Linked DNA regions of Marinagarivorans cellulosilyticus. The protein of the gene in region 1 interacts with the protein of each later gene in a pairwise test. Links are inferred from orthologs where the notes say so. Each region holds a gene or a part of one and is shown in the gene's direction. Other genes may lie near its edges.

Region 1 (5,691 bases):
GGCCATCTTATTTTCCTTTTACAGAGCCATCTGCCGAAATGGATATTCAGTGTACGCACTGCAGTGGCGAAGGTTGCCGCGTGTGTAAACAAACGGGCTGGCTCGAAGTGGGCGGTTGCGGCATGGTCCATCCTAACGTTTTTAGGGCCTGTGATTTAGACCCTGAAAAAGTGTCCGGCTTTGCTTTTGGTATGGGAGTAGAGCGCTTGGCGATGCTGCGTTACGGCATAAAAGATTTACGCATGTTCTTTGAAAATGACTTGGATTTTCTCCAGCAGTTTTAATTGTAAAGTCGCCTTTTAAAGAATATTAGAATTGGATAGAAATTATGAAAATCAGTGAATCCTGGTTGCGAGAGTGGGTTAACCCCGAAATAGATACCGCAGCATTGGTGGCGCAGGTCACTATGGCGGGTTTAGAAGTTGATGCTGTAGAGCCAGTAGCCGGAGAGTTTAGCGGTGTAGTCGTAGGCAAAATTGTTGCTGTTGCGCCACACCCCGATGCAGAAAAATTGCGCGTTTGTCAGGTAGAAGGCCATGCCGAGGGTATTAAACAAGTTGTGTGTGGCGCGCCTAATGCCCGCGAAGGTTTAGTTATTCCGTTTGCGACAATTGGCGCTAAATTGCCGGGTGATTTTAAAATCAAAAAAGCCAAGTTACGCGGCGTAGAGTCGTTTGGCATGTTGTGCGGCCAAACGGAGCTTGCCTGTGGTGATGACGATAGCGGCTTATGGGAATTGGCCAGTGATGCTCCTGTTGGTACCGATTTGCGGGATTATTTGCAGCTAAATGATAATATTCTGGAATTAGATTTAACGCCTAATCGCAGCGATTGTTTAAGCTTGCGCGGTATAGCGCGTGAGGTAGCGGTACTAAATAACTGTGCATACAACGCACTAACAATTGCCGAGGTTGCCAGCGAGCATTCAGAAAAGCGCGGTGTTTCTTTAGCGGCAGGCACAGCTTGCCCGCGATATGTTGGCCGTATTATTAAGGGCGTCAATAGCACGGCTCAAAGCCCTTTGTGGTTAGTGGAAAAGCTTCGCCGCGCAGGCATTGCAAGCTTGGGCCCTATTGTTGATGTGACCAATTATGTTTTGCTGGAATTAGGTCAGCCAATGCATGCCTTTGATGCCGCAAAAGTGCAGGGTGGCATTACTGTTCGCTGGGCGAATGAAGGTGAAAGGCTCGAGTTATTAAATGATCAAACGGTAGCGCTTAAAAGCGATGCGTTGGTTATCGCTGATGAAGTGGGCGCTTTAGCTTTTGCGGGCGTAATGGGCGGGAAAGCCTCTGCGGTTAGTGATGCTACTACCGATATATTACTAGAGTCGGCATTTTTTGAGCCCATTGCTATTGCTGGCCGTGCGCGCAACGCCGGTTTGCACACAGATTCTTCCCATCGCTTTGAACGCGGTGTTGATTACAATTTGCAAAATACCGCCATAGAGCGTGCCACGGCATTAATTGTTGAAATTTGCGGCGGCTCAGTGGGTGAGGTTTTTGGCGCGCTCAACGCAGACGATTTGCCCAAGACTGCCTCTATTGCACTGAATAAAAACCGTTTAGAAGCAACATTAGGTTTGCGTTTAGATGATGCGGAAGTGGTGCGAATGTTAACCGGCCTAGGCTTAGAGTTAACCGATGAAACCGATGATGCATGGCACTTTATTGCGCCAAGTTACCGCTTTGATATCGCGATTGATGCCGACCTAGTTGAAGAGCTAGCGCGTTTATATGGCTACGATAAATTACCGACGCGCACCCCAGTATTTGCTAATGAGCTACCCGCCACACCTGAAGACGGCGTATCGCTACGCGCCTTGAGCGCGGCTTTGGTTGCCCGAGGTTACCGTGAAGCGATTACCTATAGCTTTGTAGACCCTAAAGTCCACGAGCAGTTTTCGCAGGGTAAATCTGTTGTTGCGCTAAAAAACCCAATTAGCGCCGATATGGCAGAAATGCGCACCAGCTTGCTGCCAGGCTTAGTGCAAACCTTGCGTTATAACCTTAACCGCCAGCAAACGCGGGTAAGCGTTTTTGAAAGCGGCTTGGTTTTTGAAAAGGGTGAAGGTGAGCAGGCCTACCCACAAGAGCGCCGCATTGCCGGCTTGATGTACGGTGCGCGCGAAGCTTCAGCTTGGTGTCACGGTAAAGAGAAGGTCGATTTCTACGACCTTAAAGGTGATGTAGAAGCACTGCTTGGTGTTACTCGTAATCAAGCAGCTTTTTCGTTTGTGCCTAGCGCGCAGCCAGCACCGTATATGCACCCAGGCCAATGTGCCGAAGTTATGTTGGGTGATGCTCGAGTCGGGGTTGTTGGTGTATTGCATCCTTCTACGGCAAAAGCTTTGGATTGCAACGGCAGTGTCTATGTTTTTGAGCTAACACTAGAAGCCTTGTTAACCGGTAAGGTGCCAGCCTTTCAGGCGTTATCACGCTTTCCTGCGGTAAGCCGAGATTTAGCCTTGGTTGTAGCAGATTCCGTCAGTGCTGCATCGTTAGAAGTGGCAATACAGCACGCTGCTGGCGAGTACTTTAAATCGGTAGCGTTGTTTGATGTGTATGTTGGGCAGGGTGTAGAGGATGGCCACAAAAGCCTAGCTTACAGCCTTACTTTTCAGCATAACGAACGTACGCTAAAAGACGAAGAAATTCAGCAAGCTGTTGATAATGTTGTAAAAACGCTGGCTGCAGATTATGGTGCATGTCTACGTTAATTTTTTTAGTCTTTGGCGCTATCGGTAGTCATCACTAGGAGGCAATATGGGGCACTCGTTAACCAAATTGGAAATGGCAGAAAAACTCCAACAGGACCTCGGCTTTAGCCGTAAAGAGTCAAAGGAGTTAGTGGACTGCTTTTTTGAAGAGATTATCAGTGCCCTAGAAAATGGCGAGCCGGTTAAAATCTCTGGTTTTGGCAATTTCGAACTTCGTGATAAAAGCTCTCGCCCGGGGCGCAACCCTAAAACGGGTGAAGAGTTTGCTATCGAAGCGCGCCGTGTTGTGACCTTTAAAGCGGGGCGAAAGCTTCGCGATAGAATTGATGCCCATGGACGATCATCCCCCGCTGAATGATTTTGAACTACCTACTAAACGTTATTTTACGATTAGTGAGGTTAGTGAATTGTGCCAAGTAAAGGCGCACGTACTGCGTTACTGGGAGCAGGAATTCTCTGTGCTCAACCCGCAAAAGCGGCGAGGCAATCGCCGTTATTACACCTATGAAGATATTATGCTGGTGCGTAAAATTCGCCATCTGCTCTATGACGAGGGTTTTAGTATTGTGGGTGCGCGTAAGCAGCTCACACAGGGCGTAAATGATTCGGCGGTTAAGGGCGATAGCGAGCAAAGTTTGCGTTGGGCGATTGAAGAGCTCGAATCGATTATCGGTGATATTGGCGATAGTGCAGAATAAAGTAGCGGTAAACCCTTGGAATGTTCAAAAGATTTACCGCCATGTGGGTTTTAGTCTTCTACCCAAAATCGCGCTTTTAACAAGTCACTATCTTTTGAAGATGTACCCACCATCACTTCAAACTCGCCAGGTTCTACCACTTTTTCCAGTGCGCGATTTATTAGCGCTAAATCCCAGTAGGCTACTTCTAAAATAACTTCTGTCGATTCGCCGGCAGCTAAAGTTACACGTTTGAATGCTCGCAAGTTTTTAATAGGGGTGACAACCGAGCTGTAAAGGTCGCGAATATAAAGTTGAACAATTTCGCAGCCTTCGCGTGCGCCGGTGTTACTTAATTGCACGGATACACGCAGTGTTTGTTCTGCTATTAATTTAGGGGTAAGTATTTGTAAGTCAGCGTAGTTAAATTGAGTATACGAAAGCCCTTCGCCAAAGCTGAAAACAGGCTCTTTGGGAGCATCGAAATAGCGCTCTACGCCGTCGAGTCGGTCGGATAATACCGAGTGCCAACCTGGGTAGCTGTTGTAATAAACGGGTAGTTGGCCAACGCTGTAAGGAAATGAGATAGTTAATTTCCCCGATGGGTTGAACTCGCCAAATAGCGCTTCGGCAATGGCCGTACCGCCTTTGGCGCCAGGATTAAAGGCGCACAGTATCGCATCGGCGTTGTCTTTTACCCAGCTAATGGCGAGTGGTTTTGATGCGATGTAAACAATAATTAATGGCTTGCCTGTTGCTTTTAATGCTTCGAGCAGAGCTTGTTGTTTTCCGCCTAGATTTAAATCGGAGCGGTCGTGAAACTCCCCTTGTTGTGACAGCGTATCGCCTATGCAGGCAATAAGGACATCGCTTTGCTGCGCTTGAGTGACGGCTTCGCTGATGCTGTCGATATCGTCATCGGCGCAGTGCGCTCCTTGTACGTACGGGGTATCAATGTTATGGCTGCTAAGCAGTGTTTTAATGCCTTGTAAAACCGTGACAGTACTGCTTTTGTGCATTTTGTCGTCTGTTGCACCTGCTTGATAAGATCCAAAGGACCAATCGCCCAGCTGAGCTTTTACGTTGTCGGCATTGGGGCCGACAACTAATATTTTATTAAGCTGCTCGGCATTTAGTGGCAGCGCATTGTTTTTATTTTTAAGTAGAGTAAGGCTTTTGCGGCTAGCTTCGAGGGCATGCTGCCAGTGGGCGGGTTGGCCGACGATTTCTTTTTTCGCACTAAGGTCACAGTAGCGGCGCTCATCAAAAAGGCCTAATTTGAATTTATAGCGCAATATACGTGCAACGGCGTCATCAACCCAATGGCTTTCTAACTGCCCATTTTTAAGTTGCTCTAGTGCGGCATCGTAAAATGCCAGTGTTGTCATAATCATATCGTTGCCTGCTTTGACACCGATATTTGCAGCTTCAGCATAAGAGGCAGCAACAAATTGTTTTTCGTGTAGTGCGCCGACGTTGTCCCAATCTGTCACCACAAAGCCATCCATACCCCATTGCGTTTTGGGAATATCGCGCATTAGCCAAGGGTCGGCAGAGCAGGGCGTGCCATCGATGGATTGATAGCTGGCCATTAGTGTCGCTACGCCGCCTTCTTTGACGGCTTTTTCAAACGGCGGCAGAAAGTGAGTAAGCAGGGTGCGCTGTGAAATGCTGGATTCATAAGCATCGCGCCCGCCTAAAGTTTCGCCGTAACCCACGTAATGCTTCGCGCAGGCCATTACGGTGTCGTCGGCATTTAGGCTGTCGCCTTGGTAGCCTTTAATTATTGCAGTGGCCATTTCGCCAATAAGCCAAGGGTCTTCGCCGAAGGTTTCGTTAATTCGGCCCCAGCGTGTATCGCGACCCACACATAACACCGGTGAAAAAGTCCAGTGAATGCCGCAGCCACGTACTTCGGTAGCTGTTACCCGGCCCATGTTGTACATCACATCGTGATCCCAAGAGCACGACGCAGCAAGTTGGGTAGGAAATACCGTGGCGTTATTTTCGAAGCAGTGACCGTGGACTGCATCTATCGCAAAAATAATGGGAATGCCTAAACGAGTATTCTCCGCGCGACGTTGCAATTCTTGTGTTTTGTCGCCGGCGCAATGGAAGTAACTGCCGACACCCCATTGCTCAATTTTGTCGATATTGCCTTCGACTTTAGAGGGGAGCACCATCATTTGGCCGATTTTTTCTTCAGGCGTCATTTGTGTGAGTAGGTTTTTAACGCGTTCTTCAATGGGGGCGGTCGCATCGCGATAATCAAACATAGGCTTAGTCCGAAGGCAA
Region 2 (5,114 bases), 1.1 Mb from region 1 along the record:
TGACCGATTCTGGAGGCTTTCAGGTGTTCAGCCTTGGGGCTATGCGCAAAATTACCGAAGAGGGTGTTGTTTTTAAATCGCCTATCGATGGCAGTAAGGTAGAGCTAAACCCTGAAATTGCCATGCAAGTGCAGCGTGATTTGGGCAGCGATATCGTCATGATTTTTGACGAGTGTACGCCGTACCCCGCGTCAGAAAAGGAAGCTCGTGATTCGATGGCTTTATCTTTACGCTGGGCTAAGCGCAGTAAAGAGGCGCATGGTAATAACCCAAGTGCACTTTTTGGTATTGTGCAGGGCGGCATGTATGAGCATTTGCGTTCGGAGTCTTTGCAGGGGCTGGAGGAAATCGGCTTTGATGGCTATGCCATTGGTGGCCTTAGCGTTGGCGAACCCAAAGAGGATATGGTTAGAGTGTTAGACCATTTGGGCCCAGTTATGCCTAAGGACAAGCCTCGTTATTTGATGGGGGTTGGTAAGCCAGAAGATATCGTGGAGGCTGTTCGTCGCGGTATTGATATGTTTGATTGCGTTATGCCAACGCGTAATGCCCGAAATGGACATTTATTTACTCAAGAGGGTGTTATAAAGATCCGCAATGCAAAACACCGGCACGATACCGCTGCGCTGGATAGCCAATGCGATTGTTACACGTGTAAAAATTTCAGCCGAAGCTACCTGCATCACCTAGACAAATGTGGGGAAATATTAGGCGCGCAACTGAACACCATTCACAACTTGCGTTTCTATCAAAATCTGATGAGCGATCTGCGCGATGCGATTTCGCGCAACGCGCTTGAGGCCTTTGTGGCCGAATTTTATGCCAGGCAAGGGCGCGAAGTGCCTGCTTTAGAGGCGATTAACGGCTAGTAGCGGATGTGTTTTGTGGCTCAAAATGGGGCTTGGTGCGCTAGATACAGCTTGAACTCTAGACTTTGCCCCCCATAAACAACACATTCAACGCCAAGTGGTTATAATCACGCGCCTAGTTTTGATAGTTTGTTCGGCGCCAGGCAATGGCTAGCCAGCTAAAGAATTAAATACATTGGACTCTCTCATGAATCGTTATCCATTATGGAAGTACTTGCTTCTCCTTGTTGTTTTGGGGCTTGGCATTGTTTACGCGTTACCGAATTTATATGCGCCCGACCCAGCGGTGCAAATCAGCGGTTACTCTGCTGATCTTCAGGTTGATGAAAAAGCGCTCAAGTTAGTAAAACAAGCACTAACCGCCGAGGATATAGAATATAAAAGTGCGGTATTAGAAGGTAATGGATCTGCGCTGATTCGTTTGGTCGCATTAGAAGATCAGCTTAAAGCGCAGCGCGCGATTGAAGATGCCATCAATCGTAAAAATGCTCGCAAAGGGGAGGGTGATAAATACATTGTTGCCTTAAACAGTGCCCAAACAACGCCGCAATGGTTACGTGATTTGGGTGCTAGCCCTATGAATTTAGGCTTAGATTTGGCCGGCGGTGTGCATTTTGTCTTGGAGGTTGATACCCCTAAAGCTGTTAATGATCGTTTAGAAGACAGCGAAGAAGTCGTTAAAAAAGCCGTTCGTAAGGCGCGTATTTTTAACGTGCAAACGAAAATTGATAAAGGTTTGCTCGTGGTAACAGTGCCTGATGAAGCTGCGCAACTTCAGTTGTCTGAAATTATAAAAGAAGAATTACCGCAAATGCAGCGTAAATCGCTTAGCGAGGGTGGTGTTTTTACCGTAACGGCAAAATTAACAGAAGAATCTATCCGTGAAATTGAAGATCATGCGGTTACTCAAAACCTAACAACACTGCGCAATCGAGTGAATGAATTGGGTGTTGCGGAGCCTTTGGTTCAGCGCTTGGGGCGCAACCGTATTATTGTTGAGCTGCCTGGTGTTCAAGATACGGCTCGGGCAAAAAAGGTGATTGGTAAAACAGCAAATTTGGAGTTTCGTTTAGAGGCGCGCCCAGATGCTGGCTTTAGTCAGCGTCAGAAGTTTGATCACCGCCAAGAAGATATGCAAGCGCGTACTGGCGGCTCTTACTTAGAGCGTCGTCCTATTATTACCGGGGAGCGTGTTACTAATGCGACGCGAGGCTTCGACCCAGATACTAGCCAGCCGCAAGTGAATATTTCGCTAGATGCTGAAGGTGGTGCGGCTATGCACCGGGCTACGCGTAATAATGTAGGGCGCAGGTTAGGTGTTTTGTTTATCGAATATCGCCCAAGTAGCCGTTTTGTAAAAGATCCTGATGGTACCGAGCGCCAAGTTGTTGAGCAAATTCCTGTTAAAAATATTATTAGTTTAGCGACCGTTCAAAGTGCCCTGGGTCGTGAGTTTAGAACCACGGGTTTGAGTGAGGCCGAAGCGGGCGAATTGGCGCTTTTGCTGCGCGCAGGTTCGCTGGCTGCGCCAATGGTTTTTGTCGAAGAGCGCACGATCGGCCCATCGTTAGGTGCTGAAAATATTGAGCTTGGTGTTAAATCGATAAAGCTTGGTATGATTTTGGTCGTCGTTATTATGCTGCTTTACTACCGCATATTCGGCATTGCTGCCAATGTTGCTTTGGCTTTTAACGTAGCACTGATTGCTGCCATTATGAGCCCGTTTGCCACCTTAACATTGCCGGGTTTAGCGGGGATTGTATTAACCGTGGGTATGGCGGTCGATGCTAATGTGCTTATTTTCTCTAGGATTAAAGAAGAGCTTAAAGCTGGTATGCCTCCACAAAGCGCAATTAATGCAGGTTTTGATCGGGCATTTACCACCATTTTAGATGCCAACATTACAACATTGATTGTTGCGTTAATTTTATTCGGGATTGGCTCTGGCCCTGTCAAGGGTTTTGCTGTGACCTTGTCCATCGGTATTTTAACCTCGATGTTTACTGCCATTGTGGTGACTCGCGCTGTAGTTAATCTTATTTACGGCGGCCGCCAAATTACCAAAGTATCGATATAACGCTTTTAATACGGAGTCACATATGAGCGATCGTAAAAATATAAATTTCATGGCCTATGGCCGAGTAGCGGCAATTTCCTCGCTGCTTCTGATTGTTGTATCTATTGGTTCTTTATTTATCAATGGCTTAAATTTAGGCTTAGATTTCACAGGCGGTACATCTATTGAGTTGGAATACGCCAAAGCCCCCAACTTGGAGGACGTGCGTTCGCAATTAGTGGATGCTGGTTATTCAAGCGCAGTTGTTGTTGCCTATGGCGCAGATACCGATGTAATGGTGCGTATTCAAGGCAATGCTGAAAACCTAGCGGACGAAGTAACGCAGGTTTTAAATGTCGGTGATCATGATGTTATCGTTAAGCAGGCATCTTTTATTGGGCCGCAAATAGGCGAAGAGCTACGTGATGATGGCGGTTTAGGTATGTTGTTTGCCTTGGCTGTTGTGATGGTTTACGTTGCATTGCGCTTCCAGTTTAAGTTTTCTGTTGGTGCGGTGGCCGCTTTGGTTCACGATGTCATTATTGTTTTAGGTATCTTCTCTTTATTTCAGTTAGATTTTGATTTGACCGTTCTTGCTGCCATATTGGCTGTAATTGGGTATTCGCTTAACGATACTATCGTGGTTTATGACCGGATACGGGAAAACTTCCGGATTGTGCGTGATATGTCAGTCGTTGAAATTGTTAATTATTCCTTAACGCAAACTCTAGGTCGTACCTTGATGACGTCGGGAACAACCATTGTTGTATTGCTTGCGCTATTTTTTGTGGGCGGCGAGATGATACACAACTTTGCTACTGCCTTATTGATTGGTGTTGGCGTGGGAACCTATTCATCAATTTACGTTGCTTCAGCAATTTTATTGGCCATGAAGGTTACGCAAGAAGATTTAATGCCGCCCAAAGTAGAAGTGGAGGGTGAGGAGTTAGAGGAGCTGCCTTAATCGATAGAATTTGTTGTAATCCACTGTTGGTTGATTAGCAACTGCAGTGGCTTATATTGGCTTTTGTAATTCATTTTCTCGCAGTTTCTTATCCAGTAACCCAAGTAAAGGTAGGGCAGGTTAAAAAGTCGCGCTCGCTCTATTTGGTAAAGTATTGCAAACCGCCCTAGGCTTCGGGCGGTTTGTTGTGGGCAGAAGTAGGTGTAAATCGCCGATAGCCCATTATCGAGTCGATCGCTTACGGCGCAGCCAATCAGAACACCCTTTTCCCTAAATTCAATATAGTCGGTGCAGCCAAGTGGGTTGTTTAAAAAGTCGAGATATTGCTGCCGGCTAGGTGGGTGCATGTCACCATCGTTATGCCGAACCTCAATGTAGTGCTCGTACAGCGAGTAGTGCTCGTCCATGTTGGGCAGTTGTGTTGCTTCAATATCTAAATCACTATTGAGCTTCAGGCACCGTTTTTGATTGCGTGATGGAATAAAGCTGTGCACCGGTACGCGAACAGAGATGCAGGCTGAGCAATCGTGGCAGTGTGGTCGGTAAATATTGCCGCCGCTGCGTCTAAATCCGAGTTGCGATAGTGCGCTGTAAAGGTCGCTATCTATTGCGGCCGTGGGGTCTACAAAAAGTGTTGTGGCTTTTTGCTCGCTTAAATAGCTGCAATCGTGCTCACCTGTTGTGAACAGCTTGAGGTCTGAAAGGTCACTCACTGTGTGCTAGTCCTATGCGGTATTCGATGTCTCTATGTTGCTAAAAATGGCGTTGCCAGAGTGAGTTTGCCACAGTTTTTTAAAGTGATCCATTTTGCTGGTTGTGTGTTGTTGCAAGATTTCCTCAAAGGCTTTTCGAGGCATTAAGCTGCCACCGAGCGTTTGCAAGTGGGGGTTTTCGACTTGGCAGTCTATCAGTGCAAAACCCTGTGCTTGAGCCCAGTGTGAAAATTGACTAATGGCAATTTTAGAAGCGTTACTCTGAAGACTGAACATGCTTTCACCAAAAAACACAGCGCCAATGCCTACACCATAAAGCCCGCCAATTAAGCGGCCATCATCTGCTCGGGTTTCAATCGAATGGGCAAAACCTTGGTAGTGAAGCTCTATGTAGGCTTCCATCATCTCGTCGGTGATCCAGGTGCCTTGTTGCTGAACCCTAGGTTGCCGACAGTGGGCAATAACAGACTCGAAGTCACAATTGATCGTGACAGTGCAGGGGTGTTTTCTGA

What was found.
Region 2: the proteins of pheT (region 1) and secD interact in binary tests that used the Escherichia coli proteins (3 or more experiments, as listed by UniProt). The link is inferred for Marinagarivorans cellulosilyticus from one-to-one orthologs.

Annotation. Positions count from the first base shown.
Region 1 is NZ_AP023086.1:4,640,981-4,646,671, reverse strand. The notes cover bases 1-3,023. They hold pheT (phenylalanine--tRNA ligase subunit beta), read left to right. Parts: upstream 1-328; coding sequence 329-2,719; downstream 2,720-3,023. Other genes in these bases: MARGE09_RS18980 (integration host factor subunit alpha), read left to right, coding at 2,766-3,023; pheS (phenylalanine--tRNA ligase subunit alpha), read left to right, coding at 1-284. Outside these bases: more of MARGE09_RS18980, read left to right, coding at 3,024-3,077; MARGE09_RS18975 (MerR family transcriptional regulator), read left to right, coding at 3,052-3,417; MARGE09_RS18970 (glycoside hydrolase family 3 N-terminal domain-containing protein), read right to left, coding at 3,468-5,672.
Region 2 is NZ_AP023086.1:3,521,354-3,526,467, forward strand. What follows is about bases 602-3,501. They hold secD (protein translocase subunit SecD), read left to right. Parts: upstream 602-1,056; coding sequence 1,057-2,946; downstream 2,947-3,501. Other genes in these bases: tgt (tRNA guanosine(34) transglycosylase Tgt), read left to right, coding at 602-869; secF (protein translocase subunit SecF), read left to right, coding at 2,969-3,501. Outside these bases: more of tgt, read left to right, coding at 1-601; more of secF, read left to right, coding at 3,502-3,889; MARGE09_RS14205 (arginyltransferase), read right to left, coding at 3,886-4,602; aat (leucyl/phenylalanyl-tRNA--protein transferase), read right to left, coding at 4,615-5,114. UniProt on the Escherichia coli protein: Part of the Sec protein translocase complex. Interacts with the SecYEG preprotein conducting channel. SecDF uses the proton motive force (PMF) to complete protein translocation after the ATP-dependent function of SecA.